DNA from 3 places in the Sphingobium sp. HDIP04 genome. Region 2 is predicted to be linked to each of the others. Evidence: riboswitches for the same ligand, from Rfam matches in the RefSeq annotation. Region 2 holds a riboswitch; each other region holds the start of a gene.
What was found. A riboswitch is a leader RNA that binds a small molecule or an ion and turns the genes downstream of it on or off. The one in region 2 is predicted to bind cobalamin.
Positions count from the first base shown of each region.

Region 1: linked by a shared signal. The riboswitch ahead of L286_RS37010 (TonB-dependent receptor plug domain-containing protein) and the one ahead of L286_RS37335 (precorrin-3B synthase) in region 2 are both predicted to bind cobalamin.
Region 3: linked by a shared signal. The riboswitch ahead of L286_RS37465 (DUF1636 domain-containing protein) and the one ahead of L286_RS37335 (precorrin-3B synthase) in region 2 are both predicted to bind cobalamin.

Region 1 is NZ_ATDO01000089.1:910-8,510, reverse strand. It holds gene L286_RS37025 (molybdopterin-dependent oxidoreductase) at 1-2,429, shown strand, start outside; gene cobA (uroporphyrinogen-III C-methyltransferase) at 2,416-3,198, shown strand; gene mobA (molybdenum cofactor guanylyltransferase) at 3,277-3,816, opposite strand; cobalamin riboswitch at 3,896-4,109, shown strand; gene L286_RS37010 (TonB-dependent receptor plug domain-containing protein) at 4,282-6,102, shown strand; gene L286_RS37005 (ABC transporter substrate-binding protein) at 6,110-6,985, opposite strand; gene L286_RS37000 (FecCD family ABC transporter permease) at 7,081-7,601, shown strand, end outside.
Region 2 is NZ_ATDO01000094.1:16,066-27,972, forward strand. It holds gene cobN (cobaltochelatase subunit CobN) at 1-1,941, shown strand, start outside; gene cobO (cob(I)yrinic acid a,c-diamide adenosyltransferase) at 1,938-2,543, shown strand; gene bluB (5,6-dimethylbenzimidazole synthase) at 2,540-3,169, shown strand; cobalamin riboswitch at 3,257-3,474, shown strand; gene L286_RS37335 (precorrin-3B synthase) at 3,647-4,711, shown strand; gene L286_RS37340 (precorrin-8X methylmutase) at 4,711-5,340, shown strand; gene cobI (precorrin-2 C(20)-methyltransferase) at 5,337-6,056, shown strand; gene cobJ (precorrin-3B C(17)-methyltransferase) at 6,053-6,802, shown strand; gene L286_RS37355 (cobalt-precorrin-6A reductase) at 6,778-7,527, opposite strand; gene L286_RS37360 (bifunctional cobalt-precorrin-7 (C(5))-methyltransferase/cobalt-precorrin-6B (C(15))-methyltransferase) at 7,526-8,734, shown strand; gene L286_RS37365 (cobalamin biosynthesis protein) at 8,731-9,096, shown strand; gene cobM (precorrin-4 C(11)-methyltransferase) at 9,093-9,875, shown strand; gene L286_RS37375 (cobyrinate a,c-diamide synthase) at 9,872-11,191, shown strand; gene cobF (precorrin-6A synthase (deacetylating)) at 11,188-11,907, shown strand, end outside.
Region 3 is NZ_ATDO01000095.1:439-12,345, forward strand. It holds partial or broken gene cobT (nicotinate-nucleotide--dimethylbenzimidazole phosphoribosyltransferase) at 1-506, opposite strand, end outside; gene L286_RS37465 (DUF1636 domain-containing protein) at 503-910, opposite strand; cobalamin riboswitch at 1,105-1,295, opposite strand; gene L286_RS37470 (MgtC/SapB family protein) at 1,288-1,920, shown strand; gene L286_RS37475 (acetyl-CoA C-acyltransferase) at 2,071-3,252, shown strand; gene L286_RS37480 (DUF3422 domain-containing protein) at 3,364-4,650, opposite strand; gene L286_RS37485 (SGNH/GDSL hydrolase family protein) at 4,803-6,038, opposite strand; gene L286_RS37490 (TonB-dependent receptor) at 6,108-9,038, opposite strand; gene L286_RS37495 (mannitol dehydrogenase family protein) at 9,378-10,850, opposite strand; gene uxaC (glucuronate isomerase) at 10,847-11,907, opposite strand, start outside.

The DNA of each region.
Region 1 (7,601 bases), on a different contig from region 2:
TGCACCCGATGATCGGCAACAGGCGCGCAAGCTGGGACAAGGCGCTGGACCTGGTAGCGCGGAAATTCCGCGAAACCATCGACCGCCACGGTCCCGACAGCGTGGCCTTCTACGTCTCCGGCCAGCTCATGACCGAGGATTATTATGTCGCCAACAAGCTGATGAAGGGCTTTATCGGCTCGGCGAACATCGACACCAACAGCCGCCTCTGCATGTCGAGCGCGGTCGCCGGGCACAATCGCGCCTTCGGCGAGGATGTGGTGCCCGCCAGCTATGACGATCTGGACGAAGCGGACCTGATCGTGCTGGTCGGCTCCAATACCGCATGGTGCCACCCGATCGTCTACCAGCGCATCCAGGCGGCCCGCGCCGCGCGCGGGACGAAGCTGGTCGTCATCGATCCGCGCCGCACCGAAAGCTGCGAAGGCGCGGACCTGCACCTGCCGGTGAAGCCCGGCACCGACGTCGCCCTGATGAACGGCCTGCTTGCTTGGGTAGCGGCGGAGGGCGCCACCGACCCCGCCTTCCTCGCCGATCATGTCAGCGCGCCCGAAGATTTCTGGGAGCATGTCCGCGACGGGCATGACCTCTGGACGACGGCGAAGACCTGCGACGTCGCGCCCGCGCTGCTGGAACAATTCTACAAGCTGTTCGCCGCCACGCCGCGCACCGTCACGCTGTTCAGCCAGGGCATCAACCAGTCGATCCGCGGCACCGACCAGGTGAACGCGATCATCAACGTCCACCTCGCCACCGGCCGCATCGGCAAGCCGGGCGCCGCGCCCTTCTCGATCACCGGCCAGCCCAACGCCATGGGCGGCCGCGAAGTCGGCGGCCTTGCCTCCAGCCTTGCCGCCCATATGGATTTCGCGCCGGAAAATGTGGAGCGGGTGGGCCGCTTCTGGGCCGCCCCCGCCATGGCGACCAAGCCGGGCCTGAAAGCCGTCGACCTGTTCCGCGCCATCAACGAAGGCCGGATCAAGGCCCTCTGGATCATGGCGACAAACCCCGCCGTCTCCATGCCCGACGCGGGCCGCGTGCGCGAAGCGCTGGAGGCGATCCCCTTCCTCGTCGTGTCGGACATCATGGCCGAAACCGACAGCAGCACGCATGCCCATGTCCGCCTGCCCGCCGCCGGATGGGGGGAAAAGGACGGCACCGTCACCAATTCGGACCGCACGATCAGCCGCCAGCGACCCTTCCTGCCGCTGCCGGGAGAGGCGAAGCCCGACTGGTGGATCGTCAAGGAAGTCGCCCGCCGCATGGGATGGCGCAGCGCCTTCGCCTATGACCGGCCTGCGGACATCTGGCGCGAACATGCGCGCCTGACCGCCTATCGGAATGACGGAGAGCGGCTGCTCAACCTGCGCTCCCATGCGACCATCGGTAACGACGCCTATGACGCCATGGAGCCGTTCCGCTGGGGCGGCACGCCCTTCGCCGACGGCCGCTTCCCGACGCCGGACGGCCGGGCGCGATTGGTCCTGACCAGGCAGATGGAGGTTCAGGAGCCGCTGCGGGATTGGCCGATGACGCTCAACACCGGGCGTTACCGCGACCAGTGGCACACGATGAGCCGCACCGGCCTGTCCCCGAAACTCGCGCGCCATCGCGAGGAGCCGCAGGTCGAAATCCATCCCAAGGACGCCGAGGCGCTGGGCATCGTCGACCGCGATCTCGCCCGCGTCCAGACGGCGCAGGGCAACAGCATCTTCCGCGTCAGCCTGAGCGAAGGCCAGCGCCCCGGCGAGATCTTCACGCCGATCCACTGGACCGACCGGATGTCGAGCGGCGGCCGCACCGGCCTGCTCCCCCGTCCGCTGGTCGATCCGCATTCGGGCCAGCCCGGCTTCAAATCCACCCCGGCCAGCGTCGAGAAGGTCGCGACCGAGTGGAGCGGTTTCCTCATCCTGCGCGGCGATGAGCCGGTGAAGCTGCCCTGCCTCTGGTCCACCCGGATCACCGTTCCGGGCGGCGCGCTGTACGAGATCGCCGGCAATGGCGATCCGGCCCGCCTCGACGCCTTCCTTCCGAAGGGCGACCGGGTCGAGGCCATGGACGCCTCCCGCGGAACGCGCCGCGTGGCGACCATCGGCGAGGGCAGGCTGAATGGCGTGTTGTTCGTGACGCGCACCGGCCTGCTGCCCTCGCGCGACTGGCTGGTCGGCCAGTTGCAGGCAGAGGGAGTCGGCGGTTCCGTCCTCGCGGCGCGGGGACCGGGCAGCCAGCCGGAAAAGGGCGCGACCGTCTGCGTCTGCTTCGACATCGGGTTGAACCAGATCGTCGCTGCCATCCGCGAGCAGGATCTGGTCGACGTCGCCGCCATTGGCAAGGCGCTGGGGGCGGGGACCAATTGCGGATCGTGCCGCCCCGCGCTCGCCAACATCCTCACCCAGACATCGCAGGAGACGCTTCATGCAGCCGAATGAGCCTATCGCCCCCGGCGAGGTCTGGCTGGTGGGCGCAGGCCCCGGCGATCCGGACCTGCTGACCCGCAAGGCCGAAAAGCTGATCGCGGCGGCGGAGATCGTCTTCCACGACGCGCTGGTGGGGCCGGGGGTGCTGGACCTGATCCCGCAGGGCGTCGAGCGGGTCAGCGTCGGCAAACGCTCCGGCCGCCACAGCAAGGCGCAGGAAAGCATCAACGACCTGCTGCTGGCGGCGGCGAAGGCGGGCAAGCGCGTCGTCCGCCTGAAGGGCGGCGACCCGTCGGTCTTCGGCCGCTCGGCGGAGGAGATGGAGCATCTGGCGGAGGCGGGCGTCGCCGTGCGCATCTGCCCCGGCATCACCACCGCCAGCGCGGCGGCGGCGAACGGCCATGCCTCGCTCACCCTGCGCGGCGTGGCGCGGGGATTGACGCTGGTGACGGCGCATCTGAAGGCGGGCGAGCCGCTGAAGCTCGACTGGGAAGCACTCGCCCGGCCGGGCGGCACGCTGGGCATCTATATGGGCCGCGCCGCTGCCGGAGAAATCAGCCGCTCGCTGATCGCCGCCGGGCGCGATCCGGAGACGCCGGTGATGGTGGCGGTCAATGTCTCGCTTCCCAATGAACGGCTGATCCGGGGCAAGCTGTCGGCGCTGGCCTTCCTGGTGGCGACGATCAGCGATGAAGACCCTACCCTGCTGCTGATCGGAGAAGCGGTGGCGGGGACAAATCTCCCCGCCGACATAGCCGCAAGCGCCTCTATCACGGTATGACGTATATCTCCTCCGTTCGGGCTGAGCCTGTCGAAGCCCTTTTCTTCTCCTCAAGAGAAGCCGAACCCTTCGACAGGCTCAGCCCAATCGGGGAAGAGTGAAGCTTTCCAGATCCTCCGGCCGGTTGATATTGGGCAGCACGAACTCCGGCCGCTCCACGATCCGCGCCCCGGCCCGCTCCAGCCAGCCGTAAATCGACCGGCTATTCTCCTCGGCCAGATGCGCATCCAGCTCTCCCGCCAATGAAGCGGGCCAGAATCCCGCCAGTTGCTGCCCCTTCAGGATCGCCGCGCCGTCCCCGATCAAGGCCTGCGCCAACCCGTCCGGATAGACCGGAACGTCGCACCCCGTCGTCAGCACCGCGTCATAACCCTGCGCCGCCGCATGATGCAGCGCGGCGTTCAGCCCCCCTAACGGCCCCATGTCCGCCGCCGGCCGGTCCGCCAGTCCGATCATTCCCGGAACCCGCCGTCCGCAAATCACGACCGTCTCGACATGCGCGCCCAGCGCCCCCGCCGCATGATCCAGCAATGTCCGCCCATCGAGCATCGCCAAGGCCTTGTCGCTGCCGAAGCGGCTGGATCGTCCCCCGGCCAGAACCGCGCCCAGCAATCGCATTCCGTCCCTCCTCATGCCGCTTGGCATTGTCCTCGCTTTCCCTTATGGCGCGCGGCGCGGGCGGGGACAAACCCTCGCGCGCAAAGAAGATCGCGCCGGTGCCCCCAAAGGGCTGAAAACGGGAATGCGGTGCGGGCGGGAAACCGTCCTATTCCGCGGCTGTCCCTGCAACTGTAAGCGGTGAGCGCGATGCACTTCGGTCCATGGACCGGCCACTGGACGCAAGTCCGGGAAGGCGTGCATCGCTGCGTTGACCCGCGAGCCAGGAGACCTGCCGGCGCATGGTCGCTCTTGCCCTGGCCCAGGGGTTGGCCATGGCACGGTGTTTTCCGTCTGAGCGACGAAGCGGCGCAGGGCCGCATCGGTGCGGGGGAGGGCACTGGCGTCGACTTCCCCCTGCGCCGACCGCGATGAGCGGATGCCCTGAGCCATGAAGTCGCAGCGACGCTCAGGGAAACAGATATAATGTTGAAAGCCACCCTCTCTCTTGCCGCTTTGCTTGCGGCCGCGCCCGCCTTCGCCGCCGATGATGACGAGATCATCGTCACCGCGCTGGGCATCGAGCAGCCCCGCGACGAGGTCGGCCAGGCCGTCACCGTCATCGACGCCGACACCATCCGCACGCGCCAGAGCGTCAGCGTCGTAGACCTGCTGGCCACCACGCCGGGCGTGCGCTTCAATCGCAGCGGCAGCCTGGGCGGCGTGACCGGCGTTTCGCTGCGCGGCGCGGAAACGACGCAGACGCTGGTGCTGATCGACGGGGTCAAGGTCAACGACACCAGCGGCATCGGCGACATGTACGATTTCGGCAATCTGCTGACCGGCAATATCCGGCGGATCGAAATTTTGCGGGGGTCCAACTCCATCGCCTATGGCAGCCAGGCGGTCGGCGGCGTCGTCAACGTCATGACCGGCACGCCTGCCGCCGGTTTCGCGGGCAATGCATCGGTCGATTACGGCTATAGCGACACGCTGAACGCCAAGGCGGATGTTTCGGGCGGCAGCGGCATCGCATCGGGCGGCGTCGGCATCGCCTATTTCAACACCGACGGCATTTCCTCCGCCGCCAATGGCACGGAAAAGGACGGCTATGAGAATATCGCCGCCAACGCCAAGCTGAAGCTGGCCTTCACCGATACCCTCAGCCTCGACCTGCGCGGCTATTATATCCATGCCGATCTGGATACCGACAACGGCGTGTTGGACAGCACGGCGGACACCTCCAAATCCGATCAATATGTCGGCTATGCCGGGCTGAACCTGTCGCTGTTCGACGGCAGGCTCACCAACCGGGCGGCCGTGACCTGGTTCCGCATGGACCGCGACTATACATCCGCATTCGGCCCCTATGGCTATTCGGGCACCAATCTGCGCTTCGAATATGAGGGCGTCTATCAGCCGGTCGATCAGGCGAAGCTGGTCTTCGGCTATGAACATGAACGGCCCGACTATGACTTCTCCGGCTTCGGCTCGGTGGAAAGCCACAAGGCCGATGTCGACAGCGTCTATGCGCTGGCGATCTTGAAGCCCTTTGCGGGTCTGTCGTTGACCGGCGGTGCGCGGCGTGACGATCACAGCCAGTTCGGCGGCGCGACTACCTTCGGCGCCAATGCCAACTACACGCCCAACAACGGCGCGACCAATATCCGCATGAGCTATGGCGAAGGGTTCAAGGCCCCGTCCCTTTATCAGCTTTACGGCACTGACGTCGGCAATGCGGGCCTGCGTCCCGAACGGTCGAAAAGCTATGATATCGGCTTCGACCAAAGGCTGGACGGCGACCGGGCGATCCTGTCCGTCACGGCATTCCGCCGCGATACGAAGGACCAGATCAATTACGATGATTCGATCGGCCTTTACGGCGGGTACAATAATCTGGACCGCACCCGCGCCAAGGGGGTGGAGGCGATGCTGGCCCTGAAGCCTGTCGATGCGCTGACCGTCACCGCCGCCTACAGCCATGTCGATGCGCGCGACCGCAATACCGACGCCCGGCTGCCGCGCCGCGCCGCCAATGCGGTCAGCGTTTCGGCGGACTATGTCTGGCCGTTCGGCCTGTCGACCGGCGTGACGGTGACGATGGTGGGCGACAGCTTCAACGATGCGACCAACGCGATCCGGTTGGACGGCTATGCCGTGACGGACGTGCGGGCATCCTTCCCCATCCGGGAGAATCTGGAGATCTACGGCCGCATCGACAATCTGACCGATGAGAAATATGCCACGGTCCATGGCTATGGCACCTATGGCCGGTCGGCCTTCGGCGGCGTGCGTGTGCGCTTCTGAAAATAGCCTAATGGCGCGGCGCGGCGTTCACCCGCGCCGCGCCCTTGCGCACGGCTCCGTCAAGCTGCGCCATGCCCTTGTGCGCAGCGCCGTCAAGCTGCGCAGCGATGCTCCGCGCCGCATCGACATAGGCGGGGCCGCCGCACACCGTCCACGCCTGCGGCAGGCGGATGCGCGGAATGGCGCGCAATATGGGATGGCGCAGCATCTCCGTCCCCTGATCGACCACCTCTTCGCTGCCGCTCTCCACGATCAGCCAGTCGGGGCGGGCGGCGATCATCTCCTCCAGCGACAGTTGCGACAGCGCCGGCTTGCCCAGCCTGCCCGCCAGATTGACCAGCCCCACGCGCCGCATCAGGTCGTCGACCAGCGTGCCGGTGCCGGTCATATAGCCGCGCCGCTGATAATAGGCGGCAACCCCGCGACGCTTCGGGCGGGGCAGGGCGGCGAGGTCGCGATTCATGGCCCGGATCAGCGCTTCGCCCCGTTCGGTATGGCCGACCGCCGCTGCAACCTGACGGATCTGCGCCAGGATCATGGGATAGCCGTCCGCGCTCGCCAGCCCCAAAGTCCGCCATCGGCCCGGAGGCGCGCCGACGACGCCGTCGTTTTCGGGAAAGCCGATCAGCAGGTCGGGCCGCAGCGCCAGCACTTCCTCCGCCGGGCGCTTGAGCGTGCGGAAGGCGCGGGCCTTGCCGACCGCCGCCGACAGTTCCGGGTCGTGCCCATAGGGGCTGAGCGCCGCGATCTGCGCCGGGTCGGCCAGAGCGAGCACATATTGATCGGCGCAGGTGTTGAGCGACACGATGCGCCGGGGTTGGGCAGGCGCCGCGCCGGTCAGGACCAGGGCGCAGAACGCTGTAAAGATTATTCTGCGCCGCACGCTGCTGCTCCCGGATTGTGCCTCAACAAACCACCGTGCTCCTGCCTTCGCAGGAGCACGGCACGCTGTAGCAAGCAATGAAGGCCGCGCAAGCCATGAGCGTCCGCCGTCACCCGCTGCTGATCCCCGCGCTGATCCTGTTGATGCTGATCGCCGCCCTCGGCTCCGTCACGCTGGGGGCCGTGCCGCTCTCTCCGGAGCGCATCCTTGCTGTTCTGACCGGCGGCGGCGACGATGTCGCCCGCGCCATCCTGATCGACCTGCGCCTGCCGCGCATGCTGCTTGGCCTGATCGTCGGGGCGATGCTGGGCCTCGCCGGCGCCGCGCTTCAGGGCTATCTGCGCAACCCGCTGGCCGAACCCTCCGTGCTGGGGGCGTCCAACGCGGCGGCCCTCGGCGCCGTCTGCGCGCTGTATTTCGGGCTGGCGCAGGTGCATCCGCTGGCGCTTCCGGCGCTCGCCATCCTCATCAGCCTGATCGGCATAGGCGCGCTGTTCCTGCTGGCCGGCCCTGCGGAAAGCCCGCTCACCCTGATCCTCGCCGGCATCGCCATCGCGACGCTGGCGGGGGCGGGGATCAGCCTGTCGCTGAACCTGTCGCCCAATCCCTTCGCCGC
Region 2 (11,907 bases):
AAAGAATTGGAGGCGCTGGTCGACGAATATTATCTGGCCGCCGGCATGGACCCGCGCCGGCTGGAAACGCTGCGCAAGGACATTCTCGCCCTTGCCGCCTCGCAAGGGTTGGACAAGGATGCAGGGGTGCAGGGAGGCGGAGACGATGCCTTGGCGGCGATCGACAACTATCTGTGCGACCTTAAGGAAATGCAGATACGCGACGGGCTGCATGTCTTCACCCGCAGCCCGGAGGGCGCTCTCCGCCGCAACCTGCTGATCGCCCTTGCCCGCTGCCCCAGAGGGTTGGACGAAGGCCGCCAATCACTGTTGCGCGCCTTGGCGGATGATCTTGAGTTGGGCTTCGATCCGCTCGACTGCATCATGGGGACGCCGTGGACCGGCCGTCGACCGGAAGCGCTCCGGCACGTCACCTCTGCCCCCTGGCGTACCACCGGGGATACGGTGGAACGGCTCGAACTCTACGCCATTGAACTGATGGACCGTCATTCCCGCGAAAGCGGGAACCCATCTCCCATAAGCAGCCCCAAGCGGAACATTCAGGAGATGGATCCCCGCCTTCGCGGGGACGACGACTGGGCATTACAAAGAACCGCAGCGGTTCTCACCGTGATCGAGCAAGATCTCGCCCCCCGCGTCGACGCCTGCGGGAAAGCTGAAAAAACCGCGCTCCTGAAAGCCCTCGACGGTCGTTTCGTCCCTCCCGGCCCATCCGGAGCGCCGACCAGGGGCCGCCCGGACGTCCTTCCCACCGGCCGCAATTTCTATTCGGTCGACACCCGCGCCGTACCCACCGTCGCCGCCTGGAATCTCGGCCAGCGCTCCGCCGACCTCATCGTGCAGGACTATCTCCAGCGGGAGGGCGACTATCCCCGCGCCATCGCCCTGTCCGCCTGGGGCACCGCCAATATGCGCACCGGCGGCGACGACATCGCGCAGGCGCTGGCCCTGATGGGCGTCCGCCCGCGCTGGGATTGGGCTTCGGGCCGCGTCATCGGTTTCGAGGTCATGAAGATCGCTGAACTGGGCCGTCCCCGCGTCGACGTGACCTTCCGCGTCTCCGGCTTCTTCCGGGACGCCTTCCCGGAACAGATCGACCTGATCGACAGCGCCGCCCGCGCCGTCATGGCGCTGGACGAGCCGGAAGAGGACAACCCCGCCGCCGCCCGCCACCGCGCTGAAACCGCCGCGTTGATCGCGGAGGGCATCTCCGAAAAAGCCGCCCATCGCCGCGCCGGCAGCCGCGTCTTCGGCTCGAAGCCCGGAGCCTATGGCGCGGGCCTCCAGGCGATGATCGACGAGAAGATCTGGCACGACCGCGCCGACCTGGCGAACGTCTATCTCGACTGGGGCGGCCATGCCTATGGCGGCGGCGTGGAGGGCGATGCCGAACGCAACCTCTTCGCGAAGCGCCTGACCCAGGCCGACGCCCTGATCCAGAACCAGGACAATCGCGAGCACGACCTGCTCGACAGCGATGATTATTATCAGTTCGAAGGGGGCTTGGCCGCGGCGGTCGAGCATCTCTCCGGCAGGAGGCCGCTCAGCTATCATAACGACCACAGCCGCCCGGATCGCCCCGTCGTCCGCACGCTGGAGGATGAGATCGGCCGCATCGTCCGCGCCCGCGTCACCAACCCCAAATGGATCGCGGGCATGATGCGTCACGGCTACAAGGGCGCGTTCGAGATCGCGGCCTCCGTCGACTATCTCTTCGCCTTCGCCGCCACGACCCATGCGGTGAAGGATCATCATTTCGACGCCGTCCACGCCGCTTTCATAGAGGATGAGGCGGTCCGCGCCTTCATGGCGGAGGCCAATCCGGCAGCCCTGCGGGAGACCGCCGCGCGCCTCCGCGAAGCGCTGGACCGCGCCCTTTGGAAACCCCGGTCGAACAGCGCCGCCATGCTTCTCTCCCAACTCAAGGATGCCCCGCAATGATCGAGCGCACGCCCGAACAACATGCCGAAAAAATGAAGAAGAAACAGGCCGCCCATGACAGGATCATGGCGACCAAGACGCAGGAAAAAGGCCTGCTGATCGTCCACACCGGCAAGGGCAAGGGCAAGACGACCGCCGCGCTCGGCATGGTGGTCCGCGCCATCGGCCATGGCCGGAAGGTGGGCGTCGTCCAGTTCGTGAAGGGCGCGATGACCACCGGAGAAAAACGGGTGTTCGATGCGTTTCCGGACAATGTCGAATTCAAGCCCATGGGCGAAGGCTTCACCTGGAACACGCAGGACCGGACGCGGGACATTGCCCTTGCACGCGAAGCATGGGATGAGGTGAAACGCATGATCGCCGATCCGGCCTATGACATGGTCCTTGCCGATGAACTCAACATCGTATTGCGCTACGACTATCTTCCGGTCGAAGAGGTGTTGGAGGCCGTGACCGCCAGGGGCGAAATGAAGCATGTCATCGTCACCGGCCGCAACGCGCCCGACGCGCTGATGGAGGCGGCCGATCTCGTCACTGAAATGACCCTCCTCAAACATCCCTTCCGCAGCGGCGTGAAGGCCCAGCCGGGAATCGAATTCTGACACGCACCGCCTTCGACATCGCCGCCTTCGAGGAACTGGTCCACCTGCGCCGCGACGTGCGCCATTTCCTGACCGATCCGCTGGAGGAGAGCGAGGTCGAACGGCTCCTCGCCCTCGCTCACAGCGCGCCGTCGGTCGGGCTGTCGCAGCCCTGGCGTTTCGTCCGCGTCGAAACGCCCGCCCTGCGCGAGCGTCTTGCCGTCCATGTCGACGCCCAGGTCGCCAAGGCGGGCAAGATGTACGAAGGGGAGGAGGACAGGCTCTACCGCAGCCTGAAATTGCACGGCCTGCGCGAAGCGCCGGTGCTGTTCGCCGTCTATTGCGACGAAGGCACGGAAACCGGCCACAGGCTGGGCGCGATCACCATGCCGGAGGCGCGCCGCTATAGCTGCGTGATGGCGATCCACACGCTCTGGCTCGCCGCCCGGACTCGCGGCATCGGCATGGGGTGGGTGTCGATACTGGACCGTGCGACGGTGGACGCGATGCTCGCCATTCCGGAAAACTGGCGATGCCTTGGCCTGCTGTGCCTGGGCTATCCAGTCAGCGAGGAGGCGACGCCGGAACTGGAAAGGCGCGGCTGGGAACATCGGACGGACTGGCATTCGACGATAGTGACTCGCTGACAATTCCCCTCCCGCATGCGGGGGATTGAAGGCCTCTTCCCTTTCCCTTCCTCTCCGCCTATGAGCAGCCTTGGAACGGGCCATGCCCGCTCCATCGATCGCGTCGGTGCCCCGCAAGGGGCTTAAATGGGAACGCGGTGCGGGAGGATGCTCCCTAATCCGCGGCTGTCCCTGCAACTGTGAGCGGCGAGCAAGGCAAGGACGGCCTCCCGAGCGGGCGGCCAGCCACTGGAGCGATCCGGGAAGGCCCCTGCCGAAGCTGTGACCCGCAAGCCAGGAGACCTGCCGAACGCAAGGGTCGCTCTAGCCATGGTCCAGGGGATGGTCACGGCTCGGTTCTCCGCACGGGCGACGAATGCGGCTGGGGGAAGCATCCTCCGGTCGTCGTTGCGATGTGGGAGGTGAAGTCCGTTGCCAGACGCGCACAGCGCATCGTCCGCCGCCATTCGCGGCTGGTGTCCGACGGCATGGCGCCCGATGATGGCGGGCGACGGGCTGCTGGTGCGGGTCCGTCCCCCGCAGGGCCGCCTCGCCCTCCCGCAGGCCTTCGCCCTTGCCGAAGCCGCCCGCCTTCACGGCAACGGCCTGATCGACCTCACCAACCGGGCCGCGCTTCAGCTTCGCGGCGTGACGGAGCAAAGCCACGGCCCGCTGCTCCGGCAGCTCGTCGCCCTTGGCCTCGCCGATGCCGATCCGGCCCGCGAAGCGCGTCGCAATTTCCTGCTCGCGCCGGATTCAACGCCCGGCGACGACAGCGAAAGCATCGCGCTCCGCCTGATCGCCCATCTCGACGACCTGCCCCAGCTTCCCTCCAAGATCGGGATCGCCATCGACGCGGGGCCTGCCCCCTGCCTCGCGGGGGTTCCCGCTGACTTTCGCTTCGAACGAAGCCAGGCGGGCGCGCTGCTGTTGCGGGTGGAGGGACGCCCCATGGGCTCGCCCACCAGCGTCGAAACGGCGGCGAGCGACCTGATCGCGCTTGCCCGCTGGTTCCTTGCCACGGGCGGCGCGGCATCGGGCCGCGCAGCCAGGCATGGCGCGCCGCTGCCGATGGCCGCTGAAATGGCGCCCGCGCCTTCCCGCGCACTTTCCCACGTGCTGGCCAGCGCATCCGGGCCGTTCCACGCCGTCCCCTTCGGCCAGATTGACGCCGACGGCCTCATCGCGCTGACGCGAAAACGGAACGTCGCCGCCCTGCGCCTGACGCCATGGCGCGGCCTGATCCTGGAAGGCGGCGCGCAACGCGCCGGTCACGCCCCCCCGGACGGCCTGCTGCGCGTCGATGCCTGCCCCGGCGCGCCCGCATGCCCGCAGGCAAGCGTCGAGACCCGCGGCCTCGCTTCCCGGCTCGCGCCCCTTGTCGAAGGGTCGCTGCATGTTTCGGGCTGCGCCAAGGGCTGCGCCCGCCAGGGAACCGCCAAGCTGGTCCTTACCGGCCGGCAGGGCCGCTTCGACCTGTCGCGCAACGCCCGCGCCGGATCGCCGCCGGAAAAGACCGGCCTCACCGCCCGACAAATCCTCGCCCTTTTCGGAAGGCCCTGATGCCCCATAGCTACGAAACCGACGGAGCCGCCATCTACCGGCAGTCCTTCCGCACCATCCGCGCCGAAGCCGACCTTGCCCGTTTCTCGACCGAGGAGGAACGAATCGCCGTCCGCATGATCCATGCGGCGGGACTGGTCGGACTTGCTTCCCATATCCGCTTTTCCCCCTCCTTCGCCCTCGCCGCCATCGCCGCGCTTCGGGCGGGCGCGCCGATCCTCTGCGACGCGCGCATGGTGTCGGAGGGCATAAGCCTGAAGCGCCTGCCCGCCGCCAATCCGATCCTCTGCACGCTGAACGATCCGCAGGTGCCCGCGCTGGCGGCGCGCATGTCCAACACCCGGTCCGCCGCCGCGCTCGAACTCTGGCGGCCGCATCTGGGGGGTTCGCTGGTGGCGATCGGCAATGCGCCGACGGCCCTCTTCCACCTGCTCGACATGCTGGAAGATCCGGCCTGTCCCCGTCCCGCCGCGATCATCGGCTGTCCGGTCGGCTTCATCGGCGCGGCGGAATCGAAGCAGGCGCTCTGGCAGAGCCAGCCCGTCCCCTGCTGCATCGTGGAGGGCCGCCTGGGCGGCAGCGCCATCACGGTCGCGGCGGTCAATGCGATAGCGAGTCCAGCGGAATGATGGGCGGGACCATCCATGGCGTGGGCCTGGGACCGGGCGCGCGGGATCTGATGAGCGTCCGGGCCGACCGGCTGATCCGCGACGCCCGGCACATCGCCTATTTCCGCAAGAAGGGGAGGCCGGGTCATGCCCGCGGTATCGTGGAGGGCATGTTGCATCCCGATGCCGTCGAATTCGCGATGGAATATCCGGTTACGACGGAAATCCCGCTGTCCGATCCGCGCTACAACGATCTGCTTTCAGCCTTCTATGCCGATTGCGCCGCGCATCTGGACGGGCTTTCCGCAGGAGGAGAGGATGTGGTGGTCCTCTGCGAAGGCGATCCCTTCTTCTACGGCAGCTTCATGCACCTGCACAGCCGCCTCGCCGGGCCGGTGAAGATCGTCCCCGGCATCACCGGCATGTCCGGCGCCTGGACCGCCAGCGGCGCGCCGATCGGTTGGGGCGACGATGTGCTGACGGTGCTGATGGCGACCCTTCCGGAAGAGGAACTGGTCCGCCGCATCCATGACAGCCATGCCCTGGTCGTCATGAAGATCGGCCGCAACCTTCCCAAGCTGCGCCGCGCCGTCGAAGCGGCAGGCAAGCAGGACAGCGCCTGGCTGGTCGAATATGCGACCATGGCGGATCAGCGCATCGTCCCGCTGGCGCAGGCGACCGGCGTCGCCCCCTATTTCTCTATCCTGCTGGTCCACGGGCAGGGCCGCCGCCCATGACCGGCTGGGTCGCGGCAGCCGGTCTGGGCCCAGGGGCGGATGCGCTCATCACGCCGGAGGTGTCGGATGCGCTGGCGCAGGCGACCGACGTCATCGGATATATCCCCTATGTCGCGCGGGTGGCGCAAAGGCCCGGCCTCACGCTCCACGCGTCGGACAATCGCGTCGAACTGGACCGCGCCGTCCATGCCCTGACCCTCGCCGCCCAGGGCAAGCGGGTGGCGATCGTTTCCTCCGGCGATCCGGGCGTCTTCGCCATGGCCTCCGCCCTGTTCGAGGCACTGGAGGCAGGGCCGGAGGGTTGGCGCGACCTCGACATCCGCGTCCTGCCCGGCATCACCGCCATGCTCGCCGCCGCAGCGCGGGCGGGCGCGCCGCTCGGCCATGATTTCTGCGCCATCAACCTGTCCGACAATCTGAAGCCCTGGCCGCTGATCGAGCGCCGCCTGCGCCTCGCGGCGCAGGCCGATTTCGCCATGGCCTTCTACAATCCGCGTTCCCGCTCGCGGCCGGAGGGTTTCGGGCGCGCGCTGGCCATCCTGCGCGAGGAATGCGGCGAGGACCGGCTCATCCTCTTCGCCCGCGCCGTCTCCACGCCGGAGGAAATGTTGCGCGTCGTGCCGTTGAGCCGGGCCACGCCGGACATGGCCGACATGCGCACCATGGTGATCGTCGGTTCCAGCCGCACCCGGCTGATCGATCGCTCCGGCCCGCCGATCCTCTATACGCCCCGTTCCGCCGCATGACCCAGCCATTGCAGCACCCCGGCGACCTCATGCGTCACCAGCGCGGCCGGGCAGGCCGGACGCCCGATCATCACGACCGGCAGTCCGAGCGTCCGCGCTGCGACCAGCTTCGCCTGCGCGCCGCTGCCCCCCGCATTTTTCGACACGACGCAATCGATGCCATGGGCGCGCATCAACTGCATGTCGCCCTCCACCGTGAAGGGACCGCGGTCGATCACCAAGGCATGGTCGGGCAACCCCGGCGCAGCAGCGGGCATGTCGACGAAGCGCAGCAGATAATGATGCTGGGGCTGCGCGGCGAAGGCGTCCACATGCATGCGCCCCAGGGCCAGCATCACGTTCCGCCTCGCTCCCGCCAGCGTCGCCACCGCCCCTGCCAGGTCAGGCACATGGGTCCAGCGGTCCCCCTCCGCAGCGATCCATGGCGGGCGGGTCAGCATGATATGCTTCACCCCCGCTTCCCGCGCCGCGGCAACGGCATGCTCGCTCATCGTCGCGGCGAAGGGATGGGTGGCGTCCACCAGATGGGTGACGCCTTCCTCGCGCAAATGGCGCGCGAGGCCGGCCATGCCGCCGAAACCGCCGACGCGCACCGGCACCGGCTGCGCCCGTGGTTTGTCCGTCCGCCCCGCATAGCTCAGGACAGCGTGCATGCCCCGCTCAGCCAGAGCAGCCGCCAGCGCGCTCGCTTCCGTGGTTCCGCCCAGAATGAGGATATTGGACATGGCCGATACTCCTGACGCTCCGTGGCTGACGATCGTCGGCATCGGGGAAGACGGCCTGAATGGCCTGTCGCCCGCTGCCCGCGACGCGCTGGAGAGGGCCGCGCTCGTCGCCGGATCGCCGCGCCATCTCGCGCTCCTGCCGGGCCTTAGGGCGGAAAGCCTAGCCTGGCCAGTCCCGTTCTCGGCCGGCGTCCCGATGCTGCTCGCCCGCCGTGGAGACCCAACCGTCCTGCTTGCATCCGGCGATCCCTTCTGGTTCGGCGCGGGGAGCAGCATCACGCGGCATTTGCGGCCGGATGAATGGACGGCGCATCCTGCCCCCTCCACATTCTCCCTTGCCGCGGCGCGGCTGGGCTGGGCGCTCCAGGACGTGGAATGCCACGGCCTCCACGCCGCGCCGCTGACGCGGTTGCGCCCCGGCCTCGCGCCCGGTCGCCGCGCCATATTGCTGCTGCGCGATGGCCCGGCGGTGGGACAGCTTGCCGCCTGGCTGACGGAACAGGGCTTCGGCGGCTCAACCCTGCATGTGCTGGAAGCGCTCGGCGGACCCCGCGAGCGCATCCGCCAGTGCACCGCCGAAGCGCTGGACCTTGCGGACATCGCCCATCCCGTCGCGGTCGGCCTGTCCGTGGCGGGCGAAGGCAGGACGCTCCCCTGCGCCAGCGGCATCCCCGACGACTGGTTCGACCATGACGGCCAGATCACCAAGCGCCCGGCCCGCGCCCTGACCCTGACCGCCCTGGCCCCCCGCCCCGGCGAGACATTGTGGGACATAGGCGCAGGTTGCGGTTCCGTCGCCATAGAATGGCTGCTCGCCCATGGCTCCACCCAGGCCATCGCGTTCGAGGTCGATCCGGACCGCGCCGGCCGGACACGCGCCAATGCCCTTCATCTGGGCGTCGACCGCCTGACCGTCATGGAAGGCAGGGCGCCCGACATCCTGACCGGCCGGACTCGTCCGGAGGCCGTCTTCATCGGCGGAGGGCTGAGCCAGTCCCTGCTCGCGGCATTGTTCGCGCTGCCCGGCGGCCCCACGCGCCTGGTCGCCAATGCCGTCACGCTGGAATCCGAAGCGCTGCTTGCCAAATGGCATGCCGACAAGGGCGGCGATCTGCTTCGCATCGAACTCGCGCAGGCGGCGTCCCTGGGCAGCCGTCGCGGCTGGCGTTCCGCCTATCCGCTGGTGCAGTGGAGCGTGACGCTATGATCATCGCCGGTTTCGGCTTCCGCCACGGCGCGTCGCTCGCTTCGCTGGAATCGGCACTGGAGCGGGCGACGGGCGGCATGATCGCCGTGGATGCGCTTGCAACCCTCGACGGCAAGACCCAGCAGCTTGCGCCATTGGCGCGCAAGCTCGCCCTTCCCCTCATCGCCGTCGGCGTGGAAAGGCTGGCGGAACAGCCCGTGGCCACCCGGTCTCCCGCCAGCATGGCCGCCTATGGCGCCGGCAGCGTCGCCGAAGCCACGGCGCTCGCCGCCCTGACGCAAAAGGGCCGCCTGCTTGCCCCCCGCGCCCTCTCCTCCGACCGCCTTGCAAGTTGCGCCCTGGCCGAAAGCCCTGCCCCATGACCGTTCATTTCATCGGCGCCGGTCCCGGCGCGCCCGACCTCATCACCCTGCGCGGGCGCAACCTGATCGCGAGTTCTCCGGTCTGTCTTTATGCCGGATCGCTGGTGCCCGCCGCCTTGCTCGATCATTGTCCGCCGGGGGCGCGGATCGTCAACACGGCGCCGCTCACCCTGGACGAGATCGTCGCCATCATCGTCGATGCCCATCAAGCGGGGCATGACGTTGCGCGCCTTCATTCCGGCGACCTGTCCGTCTGGTCGGCCATGGGCGAGCAGCTTCGGCGGCTGAAAGCGATCGGCATTCCTTTCAGCATCACGCCCGGCGTCCCCTCCTTCGCCGCCGCCGCCGCCGCCATCGGCGCCGAACTGACGCTGCCCGAACTCGGCCAGTCGGTGATCCTCACCCGCACGCCTGGACGGGCCAGCGCCATGCCGCCGGGCGAAAGCCTCTCCGCCTTCGGCGCGACCGGCGCGACGCTCGCCATCCATCTTTCCATCCATAACCTGGCCCAGGTGGTGCGCGACCTGATCCCGCATCATGGCGCCGATTGCCCCGCGGCCGTAGTGTGGCGCGCAAGCTGGCCGGATCAGCGGATCGTGCGGGCGACGCTCGGCACCATCGGCGAAGCCGCTGCGGACGGACCCGAACGGACCGCCATCATTCTGGTCGGCCCGGTGCTGGGCAGTCAGGATTTCGCGGAAAGCAGCCTCTATGCGCCCGGCTATGACCGCCGTTTCCGACCGGCCAGCGCCGACTCCGCCTTCGTCGACAAGCCGTGACGCCGGGCCTTCTGATCGCGGCGCCCCGATCCGGATCGGGCAAGACGACCGTCACGCTCGGCCTACTGCGGGCCTTTTCACGGCTGGGCGTCAGGGTGCAGCCGTTCAAGTCCGGACCCGACTATATCGACCCTGCCTTCCAGCAGGCGGCGAGCCGCCGCCCGTCCTTCAACCTCGATAGCTGGGCGATGTCCGCACCGCAGATGGCGGCCATTGCGGGCCGGGCCGACGCAGAGCTGATCGTCGCTGAAGGCGTGATGGGCCTGTTCGACGGCGCCCCGGCTATCGGGGAAGCCGGCACGGGGGCGAGCGCGGACATCGCGGCGCTGTTCGGCTGGCCTGTCCTCCTGGTCATGGACGTGTCGGGCCAGAGCCAGTCCGCCGCCGCCATCGCCAGCGGTTTCCGCGACCTGCGGTCCGATATTTCCATGGCCGGCGCGGTCCTCAACCATGTCGCCAGCCAGCGCCACGAACGGCTGATCCGCGCCGCGATGGAGGAGGCGGGCATCCCCGTCCTGGGCGCGATCCCCCGCTCCGCCGCGCTCCGCCTTCCGGAGCGGCATCTGGGTCTGGTCCAGGCAGCCGAACAGGCCGATCTCGACCAGATTGTCGACTGCATGGCGGACATCGTCGCGACCCATGTGGACCTGAACGCCATCCGCCGCGCCGCGCGGTTCGCCACGCCGCAAAATCATGCGGCGATGCCGATCCTGCCGCCGCCGGGCCAGCGTATCGCCATCGCCCGGGACCAAGCCTTCTCCTTCACTTACGCGCATCTCCTGTCCGGTTGGCGCGATGCGGGCGCTGAAATCCTGCCCTTCTCCCCCCTGGCCGACGAAGCCCCGGCGGCCGATGCCGATGCCGTCTGGCTTCCCGGCGGCTATCCCGAACTGCATGCGGGCAGGATCGCGCAGGCGGCCCGCTTCCTCTCCGGCCTGCGCCGCCACGCGCTGGACCGCCCGATCCATGGCGAATGCGGCGGCTATATGGTGCTGGGCGAGGCGCTGATCGATGCCGACGGACAAGCGCACGCCATGGCCGGCCTGCTCGGCCTCGTCACCAGCTTCGCGGAACGGCGGCTCCATCTTGGCTACCGCCGCGCCCGCTTGCTGGCGCCGATGGGCGGAATGCCCGCAGGAGCGATGCTGAACGGCCATGAATTCCATTATTCCACCATCGTCGAGCAGCCGGACAGTCCACTCGCTCATGTGACCGACGCGGAGGGTCAGGCGGTTCCCTCGACGGGATCGCATCGCGGCCGCGTCACCGGCAGTTTCTTCCACCTCATCGCGCCCTCTTCGAAAGCCTCCTCATGATCGGCATCGACCTTATCGGCATCGGCACGGGCAATCCCGATCACCTCACCCGCGCCGCGGCGAAGGCGATGAACGACGCCGACCTCATCCTGCTGCCGCGCAAGGGCGCCGCCAAGTCCGACCTTGTCGACCTGCGCCGCGCCATTTGCGCCGAACTGCTGACGCAGGCGGTGAAGATCGTGGAATTCGACATGCCCCGGCGAGCCGACCGGACCGATTATGTCGGCGCCGTGCTCGACTGGCACGACGCCATCGCCGCGCTCTGGATGGAGCAGATCGCCCGGCATCTTCCGGACGGGGGCAGGCTTGCCCTGCTCGTCTGGGGCGATCCGTCGCTTTATGACAGCAGCCTGCGCATCGCAGGGCGCCTGCCGGGCGTGAAGGTCCGCGTCATTCCCGGCATCACCAGCATACAGGCGCTGACAGCCGCCCACGGCATCTGCCTCAATGACCTTGCCGAACCCGTGCTGATCACCACCGGCAGGCGCCTCGCCGAGCGAGGCTGGCCGGATTGCGCCGACACCCTCGCCGTCATGCTGGATGGCCATTGCGCCTTCCAGGCCGTGGCGGCCGAGGGGATCGACATCTGGTGGGGCGCCTATCTGGGACTGCCGCAGGAGGCGATCATGCGCGGGGCATTGACCGAGGTCGGGGCGGACATCGTCCGGCGACGGGCCGCGCTTCGGAAGGAGCATGGCTGGATCATGGATATTTAC
Region 3 (11,907 bases), on a different contig from region 2:
GTGCTGTTGGCAATGCCCATCTCGCCCGGCAACAGCAGGTCGAGGCCCTCTTCCGCCGCCGCCGCTCCGGCATTGATCGCGCTCAGGCAATCCGCCTCGCTCATGGCCGCCTCCGCGCAGATGTCGCCGGTCGGCCGTTCCAGATCGAGCGCGACGACGGCCAGTTCCGCGCCGCAGGCCTGGGCCAGCGCGTTGATCGCCGCGCCGCCATGACGGAAATTGGCCACCATCTGCGCCGTGACCTCTGCCGGGAAGGCGCTGACGCCCCGCGCCGCGACGCCATGATTCCCCGCGAAGATAGCGGCGCGGATGCGCTCCGCCCGGGGCCGTTCCCGCCGCTGCCAGCCCGCCATGAACAGGGCGATCTCCTCCAGCCGCCCCAGCGAACCGGCGGGCTTCGTCAGCACCCGCTGCCGCTCCGCCGCCGCTGCGGCAGCGCCTGCGTCCAGGGCGGGAAGCTCCGCCAGAGCGGCGGCAAAGGCGGCCCGGTCGACGAAGCGGATCATGAACAGACGAAGCCGTCGGGCGGCGTGCGGACGATGAAATGCCCCTTCACCCCCTGCGGCCAGTCGGCATAGCGCACCACGCCCTCCTCGCTTTCGGCGTGGCGCGCCGCATAGTCCAGTATCGCCCGCGCGGCTTCCTCATCGGGGGTGAAGTCGCCCAGCACATAGCCGACCTTTCCGGTCCCGCGCACATGCACCGCGCAATGGCGATCGCAGGCGAAGAGGCAGGGCATGTCCTGCACCGCGACAGCCGCATAGGCGGGATCGCCGTCGCGAACCCTGTGAAGCGCCTCGACCAGCAGGGCGCCGCCTCGCCGCCCTGCCGCATCCGCCCGCTGCTCCGCCGAAAGACGGCAGGTCGAACAGACGACCACCGACGCCCCAGGCCCGACAGCCCGCAGCATCAGCAATGGCCCCGCAAATCAGTCATTCCACATCCTCCAGCCCGGCGGCATGCGCCCCATCGGGAACCGGGCAAGGGAGGACAGGCCGGCACCAGGGCAGGCGACAGGACTCCCCCCCGCGCGGTCGCACCGGCAAGGCGATGGCTGTCGCTCGGCGAGGAGACCCCCGTTCGCCCGGCACACCCTGTCCGGTCGAAGAACGACGGCGTCAGGCAGGTCTCCTGGCTCGCGGGTCGATGCTGTCCGGCCGCCTTCTCGAAACCCTGTCGGTTCAATGGCGCGATGGCCGGAAGGCTCGCCGCTTACAGTTGCAGGGGCAGCGCGGGCATTTCACCCGACTTCCCTTTTCATCCCCTTGCAGGGAACCTGTCGCGCCAGTGCTGATAAAGCCGGCTTCGATCAATCGCAAGGCCGGAAATGGGAGGGTGGCGACGCGGTCGGGCCTCGGCTTCCGCTGCCGTCCGTCCTGGAGGGAACGGCAGCCGCCCTTCGCGGGTTTCATGGCCATGTTGGCCAACGATTTCGGCACCACGCTCGTCCGCCTTGTCCTTGCGACGCTGCTCGGCCTTGCCCTGGGCTTCGAGCGGGAACGCAACGGCCATGATGCGGGCCTGCGCACCCATGGCCTGGTGTCGCTGAGTTCGGCCATGCTGACGCTGTCGGCGCTCGAATTGGTGGAAGTGCACCCGGACGGGGATCCGATCCGCGTGGTTCAGGGACTTGCGCAGGCGATCGGCTTCATTGCGGGCGGCCTTATCTTCGTGCGCGGCGGGGATGTGCGCAACATGACCACGGCCGCCAGCCTGTGGATGGCTGCGGCCGTCGGCATCACGGCCGGGGCGGGCCAATATGTGCTCGTGCTCGTCGGATCGCTGATCGCGCTGATGCTGCTTTCCTTGCTCCTCCTGGTCGAAAAGCGCATCGCCCGGCGAAGCCGCAAGGCGGACAGGCTGGAGGGCGACGCCATGCCCAACCGGCGCGGTTCCGTGGTCCCGGATCGCGAGGGTTGAACGGCAAATCCGCGCCGCCTTCCCCGGCTGCGCGCCCGGCGGTATAGGAAAAGAGCGAACCGATGCGAATGGAAAATCAGGGTTGCGATTCGCCTGCGACGCCGCGCTTCGCCCCGTCCGGAATCTGCCCAGGCGCCTGAGGAAAGAAAAATGAACAAGGACATCATCATCGCGGGCTATGCCCGGACGCCCATGGGCGGTTTTCAGGGCGCACTGGCCAGCGTCTCCGCCCCGGAACTGGGCGCCGTGGCGGTCAAGGCGGCGGTCGAACGCTCCGGCGCCGCGCCGGAAGCCATAGACCGCATCTATATGGGCTGCGTCCTGCCCGCCGCGCTTGGCCAGGCGCCAGCGCGGCAGGCGGCGCTGGGCGCGGGCCTGCCTCAATCCGTCGAAGCGACCACGGTCAACAAGATGTGCGGTTCGGGCATGCAGGCCGCGATCATGGCGGCCGAAGCGCTGAGCGCCGGGACGGTGGACATCGTCGTCGCCGGCGGCATGGAGAGCATGACCAACGCGCCCTATGCGCTGCCCAAGCATCGCTCCGGCGCGCGCATCGGCCATGATCGGATCATCGACACGATGATGATGGATGGGCTGGAGGACGCCTATGACCGCGGCAAGCCCATGGGCGCCTTTGCCGAGGACACGGCCCGCGACTATCAGTTCACCCGCGCGGAAATGGACGCCTATGCGATCGAAAGCCTCGCCCGCGCCAATGCGGCGATCGACAGCGGCGCCTTCGCTGGAGAGGTGGTGCCGGTCATCGTCAGGACGCGCGGCGGCGAGGTCCAGGTCGACAAGGACGAACAGCCCGGCAATGCAAGGCCGGAGAAGATTCCGTCGCTCAAGCCCGCCTTCGCCAGCGACGGCGCGATCACCGCGGCATCCTCCGCCTCCATCTCCGACGGTGCGGCCGCGCTGGTGCTGACCCGCGCCGACGTGGCGGAGAAGCTGGGCCTGGCGAGGGAAGCGCGCATCGTCGCCGCCGCAGCTCATGCCCATGCTCCCGCGCTGTTCACCACGGCCCCGGTCTTCGCGATCCGCAAGGTGCTGGAGAAGGCGGGCTGGTCCTCCGGCGATGTCGACCTCTACGAAGTGAACGAGGCGTTCGCCGCCGTCGCCATGATCGCGATGCGCGACCTCGATATTCCGCGCGACAGGATCAACGTCAATGGCGGCGCCACGGCGCTGGGCCACCCCATCGGCGCAAGCGGCGCGCGCATCATCGCAACGCTGGTGGCGGCGTTGAAGGCGCGGGGCCTCAAGAAAGGCGTCGCGGCGCTCTGCATCGGCGGCGGCGAAGCGACCGCCGTCGCCCTCGAAATCCTGTAAGCGACATCCGGGGCCGGCGCGATCCGGCAGGCGCCTGTCCTTGATCCATGTCCATCAAGTCATGAATTTGGCGTAGCGCAACTTGTCGCGAGGGAAGGTTCTGCACGCGGCCTAATGCCCGCTGCCGTATGGCCGCTTGACCTTCCTGATCTGGCCGATTCCCAGGAAGACCGTGACGATCGTCACCGGGAACAGCGCGACATCGATCCAGGCGGGCAGGTGCCATCCCTGAAGCTCCAGCGCTTCCTTCAGATGGTGCCAAAGGCCAAGGGCATAATAGCTGATGGCCACCACCGACAGCCCCTCCACCGTATGTTGCAGCCGCAATTGCAGCGCGGTCCGGCGGTCCATGGAAGCCAGCAGGTCGCGGTTCCGGCGGGCAAGGGCGGTGTCGACCCGCGTGCGCAGCAAGGCGCTGGTCCAGGCGGTCCGCTGCGCCAGATCCTCCAGCCGGCGGGTGAAGGCATCGCAGGTGCGCATGGCCGGCAGCAGTCGCCGCTCGGTGAAGTCGTCGAGCGAGCGGTAGCCCCGCACCGGCGCGACGGCGAGGCGGCGAATGCGGTCGCGGCAGATTTCCGCATAGGCCTGCGTCGCGCTCATGCGGTAGCGGGTGCGCGCCACGATCCCGGCCAGCTCCGCGCTCAATGCGGAAAGTTGCTCCAACACCTGATCGGCATCCGCATCCTTCTGCGCGACGCGGCTCGTGATCGCCGTCAGCCGCTGTTCCAGCGCGGTGAGCAAGGGCGTCGCCTGTTGCGCTTCGGGCAGGCCCAGCAAAGCGATCTTGCGATAATTGCCCAGTTCCTGAAGCCGCTGGACCAGTTGCGAACTTTCGCCGCCCTGCAATCCCTTGTCATGGATGAGCAGCCGGCCGAAGCCGTCGGCGTGCAGGCGAAAGTCGCTCCAGATGCGGGCTTGGCCGTCCGCCACGTCGGAAATGATGAGGTCGTCGGTGGCGAAATGCGCCGCGATCGCAGCGGGCGGCAGCTCGTTCATGACCATCGCGATCTGGGTGGAACGGATCACCCTGCCCGGCATGTCCGCCATCCATGCGGGCACATCGCCAAATGGCGAGAGGTCGAACAGCGTCGCGCCCTCGACCGCCGCCAGGAAGCTGTAGGTCATGAATTCGGTATGACGCTCCCAGGAGAAATGGAGGTCGCCGATCCGCGCCGCGAGGAAGCGGTCGCCGGGCTTGAGAGCGGGAAAACGGTCGGACAGGAGGGCGATGCCCTTCTCGGCCTGCTGCTCGTCGACCAGCAGCACGAATTGCAGGGCAAGGGCAGGCGCATCGAACCGGGGCAGGCCGCGAATATGCATTTCCCGCGACAGGGAAGCCCGCAGCGGATGGTCCCGCTGGCTGAGCGCCGCAAAGGGATCGCTGGTCATGTCGTCCATGGGCCGGTTCTTCCTTGGCAGGCTTGCGTTATTAAGTCCGACAATATCGTCCTTGTCGATTCATAATGCGGCGGGATCGCCATTGGCAATCCGCCCTGCCCTAAAGGATGACAGGCAAATGGGCGGAGATCGGTCAGGCCGCCCGGCCCCTGCTATTTGAACAGGTCGAGCGGGATCGCCTCGGCCATGGCGCGATAGCCTTCGGGCGAAGGATGCAGCGCATCCCCGACATCATAGCGCGGAAGCAGGCGGTCGGGACGGGCGGGATCGCGCATCGCCCGGTCGAAATCGATCACCCCGTCGAAATTCCCCGGCTCGCGAATCCAGCGGTTGACGGCCTGCCGGTCGGCTTCGTTGCGGGCGTCGGGATGATAATAGTCGTTGCCCACGAAGGGCAATATGGTTCCGCCGATCACCTTGATGCCCCTGGCGCGCGCCCGCATGACGATCTGGCGATAGGCGCCGATGATGCGCGATACCAGCCGCGCATGTTCCGCATCGCTCACCTGCGTTTCACGCGTCAGCGTGCCGATGTCGTTGATGCCCTCCAGCAGGATCAGAAAGCGCGCGCCCGGCTGCGCCAGGACGTCGCGGTCGAGCCGGGCCAGCGCATTGGGGCCAAGGCCGTCGTTCAGCAGGCGGTTGCCGCCTATGCCCTGGTTGACGATGGCCAGATGCCGCGTCGCCGGATCGGCCTGGAGCCGCCGGGCGAGATTGTCGGTCCAGCGGTCGTTGCCGTTCGTGGTCGACCCTCGTCCATCGGTAATGGAATCGCCCAGCGCGACGATCAGTTGCGCCGCCGCGCAGCGCTCCACCTCCAGCCCGGCGAGCGAGAACCAATGCTCCACCGTCTGCGCGCCCGCCATGGCGGGGTCGGTCAGATGATCGCCCTTGAGCAGCCAGGAGGTCGCCCGCGATCCGGGGTGAGAGGTCTGGCCCGAAGGCTCCTCATCAAAGGCGATGCTGATCGCCAGATCGTCAAAGGCGCGGACCGGCAGCGCCACCGGATCGGACAGATATTCGGCGCCGGCCGGGATCGTCACATCGCCGCGCCCGTCGAAGCGTAGCGGAATGAGGGTCTTCGCATCGATGGCCGGCGATCCGGCACGCAGCGCCCGCGCAATGCTGGCGCCCCTTATGTGCAGGGGGGCGGTGCCGGCGAGGTTGGACAGGCGCACGCGCAGCCGGTCGCCCGCGATGGAGGGCCGGACGATCTGCCGCAGGCTGCTGTCCGCCAGCATGCCCGGCGCCAGCGCATTGTCCCCGGTCGGCGCCATCTGGGCGGAGGCCCAGGCCGCCGTCCAATGTCCCGGGCATGACGCCGCCCAGGCCGGGGTCGCGACGCAGGCCGCCAGCGGGAGGAGAAAGGCGGCAAGGGTCAACCGCATGGGCTTGTCCTCATCGAATGAAGAAAGGGGGCCGGTCTTGCGACCGGCCCCAGGCTCCTTGGGGGAGGATCAGAAATTCGCGCGAATGCCCGCCAATATGGTCCGCCCCGGATAGTAGATCGAATAGGGCGCATTATCATATTCGAAGGTGGTGCGGATCGGCTCGTTGGCGATGTTCAGCACATCCAGCGTCAGGCGCATCGCCTTGTTGAGGAAGGGCAGTTGATACCCCGCCGACAGGTCGAGCTGACCACGGGCATCATTGCGCAGGGCGGCGCCGGTAATGCCGTTCTGCGGCGCGTTGACCGCGATCGACTTGTCGTTCCAGACATAGTTCAGACTGACGGACAGGCCGTTATTTTCATAGAAGCCCTGGAGATTGTACGACCATTTGGAAACGCCGGTCGCCACCAGCCTGGTCGCCTGACCCGGCATCAGCTTCGACGATTGCTTGAGGTAAGTGCCGTTGGCGGAGAAGCCCAGGCCCTTCACCAGGAAGTCGAGCGGCTGCACCCAGGTCGCCTCGACGCCCTTGATCTTGAGGTCGCTGAGGTTGATCGGCCGGTTCACCGAAACGATCAGGTCGTTGATCGCAACGCCGGTCGATGCCGCGCGGTTGGTCAGCGCCTGCTGCTGGGTTGCGATCAGGCTGTCATAGGGGATGTTGAGCGACCCGAAGGTGACGTCCTGGGACTGGGTGACGGTGAAGCCCTGGACATTCTTCTGGAACAGCGACAGCCCGACATAGCCGATGCCGCCGGTGTAGATTTCGCCGCCCAGATCGTAATTGTCGGAAGTATAGGGCTTCAGCGTCGGATTGCCAGCGGTCGCCACCAGCGCCGATGGATCGGTGAAGGTCACGCCCGGCAGGATCTGGCTGGCGTCCGGCCGCGTCATGGTCCGCGAGGCGGAGGCGCGCAGCTTCACATTGTCGGCGATGTCGTAGGTCAGGTTGATGGACGGCAGGAAATTGTCATATTTCGACCGCGAAGTGATGTCGACGATCGCCGTGCCCACCTGGCTGGGACCGACCACCAACTGGTCCGTGGCGGCGTAGCGCATGCCGGCATTGATGTGCAGGTCGCGATCCGCGATGGTGGTGACGCCGTTCAGTTCAAAATAGGCGCCCCACACCTTTTCGTCCATGTCGCCGGTTGCGCCGCCGGTCACCGCGCCGCGCGTTTCCGGCGCGCTGTCGCGATAGCTGTAATAGTCGGTCGCATCCTTGATCGCGCCGAAATCAGGCATGATGAAGGCGTTATAGCCGATATTGCGGTTCGCCAGATGGCCGAAATTGCCCACCGTCATCGGCATCAGATATTGCGGAATGGCGCTGGTCGGAATCGATCCGGTGGCGCCGGTGCAACCCGTGCCGCAGACCGAAAGCTGATAGGCCTGGCTGTTATCATAGGCGCGGATCGAACGGGTCGCCCGGTCATAAGCGGCCCCGACCTTCACGTTGAACGCGGCATCGCCCAGCATGACGTCCAGATGCGCGCCCTTGGTTTCCGTCTTGCGACGGACCAATGCGATGTTCTGGCGATACCATTGCCAGCCCAGATTGGGATCGTTCAGGTCGACATTGGTGGTGATCGACGGATAGTAGCCCTGCATGTTGTCATAATAGACGTCGACGCCGGAATTGGGCGGCGTCTGGAACGCGAAGGTCGGCTGCTCGCGGAAGAAGCGGCTCTTGGAATAATTGGCGCTGAGATCGACCTTCAACGTGTCGGTCGGCTGCCAGCTCAGGCTGGGATTGATGTTCCAGAATTTGGTGGTCTGCTTGAATTGGCTCGCCTCCAGGAAGAAGGAGGAGTTGGCGAAGGTGCCCGACGTCACGACGCCGTTGTCGTCGACGGTGAGGTCGATCGGAATCATGCCGCCGGTCGCCTGCGCGCCTGTGCCCGGGCCGGAATTGCGGACCTGCCAGTTCATGTTGATGCGTGAATAGTCGCGCTTCGACCTGGCCCAGATGCCGTCCAGGGCAAAATGCAGCGTATCGCTGGGCCGCCATTCGAGCGAGGCCAGGGCGGAGATGCGCGAACGGTCGCCATCGGTCAGCGTATTGCGGCCCAGGCGCGGCAGCAGCGCGGTGCTCAGCTGGTTGCGGGTCAGGCCGGATGTCGCGACGACATCGACCGGCTGACCGGGGATGAGGCCATGCCCGGCATTGGCGGGCACGGTCGATGCCCAAAAGAAGTTGTTGCCGCCAGCATCGGGCACGCCATTGACCGGACCCAGATTGCCGTCGGTCCAGCCGACCGTGTCGAAGCCGTCGATGCGCGTCTTCGTCTTGACGCCAGCGACGCCCACCAGGATGCCGAACGTGTCGGTCGTATGGCTGGCGACGATCGCGCCGCGCGGGCTCAGCTTTTCATTGCTGTCGGTATATTGGCCCTGCGCGACCACGGTGACATGGGTGCCCGGCTTGTCGAAGGGGCGGGCGTTGCGCAGGTTGACGGTGCCCGCAATGCCGCCTTCCAGCGTAGAGGGCGATGGCGTCTTGGCAAGGTCGAGGCGGGTGAAGAGTTCGGACGGGAAGAAGTCGAGGTCGACTTCGCGATTGGCGCTGCCGCCGTTCGTGCCGCCGTCCGACGCGACCTGAAGCTGCGATCCGTTCAGCAGCACGCGGGTGAAGCTGGGGCCAAGGCCGCGAATCGCGACCTGCGTGCCTTCGCCGCTGATGTCGCGGTTCAGGCGCACGCCCGGCATGCGGTTCAGCGTTTCAGCCAGGTTGGTGGCGGGCAGCTTGCCGATGTCTTCGGCAAAGATGGAATCGCCGAAGGCTACGGCGTTCTTCTTGGCGTTGGTCGCGCTCTGCAAGCTGCCGCGAATGCCGGTCACGACGATGTCGGCGGCTTCATCCTGCTGGGCGACGGGTTGAGCGGCGGGCTGGGCCGCGCTGTCCTGGGCGATCGCCGCCTGGGCCAGCGTCAGCGCGCCGAAGGCCGAGGCCGCGCAAAGCGCCATGCGGAAAGAACGAATATGAGAATCGGCCATCAAAAATCCCCTCCTGAGCGCAGCTTCCGCCTATCCGGTAAGCCTGTCTGGTAGCGCTATCAGTCAGCCTTTGATAAACCCTGAGTTATTTTTGTCAAGCCCGGAACCGACTTTATTGGTAACGGTACAAGCGGACTTTCTGGATCTGGAAGTCCCAGGCGCAATCGATCCCGGCGAGACTCGGACCAGCTTCCACAGGCGCCAAGGTGACGGCGATGCCCGGCCGGCGATCGGTCGATCCTCTGGCCCTGTCTGTATGACGCCACCTGCGTTAACGGTATCAGGCGTTGCAACGAGTCTCTGAATGCCGGGCGCCAAAGTCGACCCTGGCGAATTGCATCATATCCGTTCCTGGAAGGTGGAGAGCGCCGCCAACGCCCCGTGCGTTTCGAGGATGGCGAGCCACCGGATCAGCGCCATGCGGAAAGCCGCATTCGCGGCCAGGGCGGGCGGCACCACCGCGTCGAGGCGCAGGATCGCGGCGACCCGCTCCTCCGCCGTATCGGCATCCGCGAGGCGGGCAGCGATCGCGCCTGCCAGGGGATCGTCGACACCATGCGCGTTGCCCAGATCGTCCCGGCCCGCCTGCCAACGCATCCAGGCCGCGACGGCGAGCGAGAGCGCCTCTATCCCCTGCCCCGCCGCCAGCCTCGCGGCGATGGGGGCGAGCAGGCGCTGGGGCAGCTTCTGCGATCCGTCCATGGCGATCTGGCGCGTGCGATGGCGCAGCGTCGGATTGTCGAAGCGGGCCATCAACGCGTCGCGATAGGCGGCGAGGTCCAGTTCCGGCGGCGGCGACAGCGTCGTCTGCGCCTCGTCCCACAGCGCCTCGACAAAGGCGCGGATCGCCGGCAGCGCCAGCGCCTCATGCACATGGTCGATGCCCGCAAGGCCGCCCAGATAGGCGATGCCGCTATGCGCGCCATTCAGCAGACGCAGCTTCGCCTCCTCCCACGGGGCGACGGCGGCGGTCAATTGCACCCCTGCTCCGAATTTCGGGCACGGGCCGCAAAATCGGTCCTCGATCACCCATTGGATGAAGGGTTCGGTCTTGACCATCGCCCGGTCTTCCACCTCCAGCCGCACGGCGAGCGCGGCGACATCGTCCGACGTGGTGGCGGGCACGATGCGGTCGACCATGGTTTCGGGAAAGGCCCCCTCTTCCCCGATCCATTCGGCCAGCGCGGGATCGTGGCGGCGCGCCAGCGCCAGCACGGCATTGCGCAACCGCTGCCCGTTATGCGGCAGATTGTCGCAGGAAATCGCCGTGAAGGGCGGCAGGCCCAGGGCCTTCCGCATCGCCAGGGCCGCCACCAGATAGCCCGGCGCCGTCTGCGGCCTGGCCAGCGAGGCGAGATCGGCCGCCAGTTGCGGATCGTCCTCGATCAGCGCGCCGGTCGCTGGATCGAGCCTGTAGCCCTTCTCGGTAATGGTCAGCGTCACGACATGGGTGTCGGGCGACGCCAGGGCGTCCAGCAAGGCCTGCGGCTCCTCCGGCGCGACGATGACCCGCTGGACCGCGCCGATGATCCGCACCCGCTCGGACGAGCCGTCCCGCACCAGCATGGCGTAGAGGCCGTCCTGCGGCACCATCTGGTCGCGCACCTGCGGCGAGCGCAAGGAGGCGGCGATAATGCCCCAGCGCAGGTCGCCGGCATTCAGCACGTCGTCGAAAACCGCCGCCTGATGGGCGCGGTGGAAGGCGCCGATGCCCAGATGAACGACGCCAGCCCTCACCGCAGCGCGATCATAGGCAGGCCGGATCACATCGGCGGGCAATGTGCCGAGCGTCGCGGAGGATAGGCGCCTCACAGCTTATAGGCCTGCTTCACCAGGTCGTAGGACAGGGCGCGGGCGAGTTCGAAGGCCTCGTCTTCTTCCAGTCGGTGTTCGGCCACCAGCCGCGCCAGCCAGGCGCAGTCCATCCGCCGCGCCATGTCGTGCCGCGCCGGAATCGACAGGAAGGCGCGGGTGTCGTCGTTGAAGCCGACCGTGTTGTAGAAGCCCGCCGTCTCGGTCGCGCGCTCGCGGAAGCGGCGCATTCCTTCCGGACTGTCATGGAACCACCAGGGCGGACCCAGCCTCAGGGCGGGGTAATGGCCCGCCAGCGGCGCGAGTTCGCGGGAATAGACATCCTCGTCCAGGGTGAAGAGGATCAGCGTCAGGCGCGGATCGTTGCCGTAGAGGTCGAGCAGGGGCTTGAGCGCCTGGACGAACTCTCCGGCCGCCGGAATGTCGCCGCCCTTGTCCCTGCCGAAACGCGCCAGAACGGCTGCATTATGGCTGCGATGCACGCCTGGATGAAGCTGCATCACCATGCCGTCCTCGATCGACATGCGCGCCATTTCCACCAGCATATGGCCACGGAACAATTCGGCGTCGCGGTCGCTGACGGGACCGGACATGACGCTGGCATAAAGCGCCTCGATCTCCGCCTTGCCGAGATGCGCAGTGAAGGCCGTGGGATGGCCATGATCGGTGGAGGTCGCCCCGGCGGCGCGGAAATCGGCGCGACGCCTTTCATGGGCACGCAGATAGCCGGCGAAACTGCCCGCATCCTCCCCCGCCATGGCGCAGAAGGCGCGGACATTGTCGGCAAAGCCGCGCACCGCCGGATCCATCACCGGGTCGGGCCGATAGGCGGTGATCACCCTGCCGCCCCAGCCGGACGCCCGGATCGCGCGGTGATGGTCCAGCGGGTCCAGCGGTCCTTCGGTGGTGGCGATGACCTCTATGCCATGGCGTTCGAACAGGGCGCGGGGACGGAAAGCGGGCGTCTTCAGCGCAGCGTCGATGATGTCGTAATAATGGTCGGCGGTGTCCGCCCCTAGCCGGACGTCGATGCCGAAGGTTTCGGCGAAGACCCAGT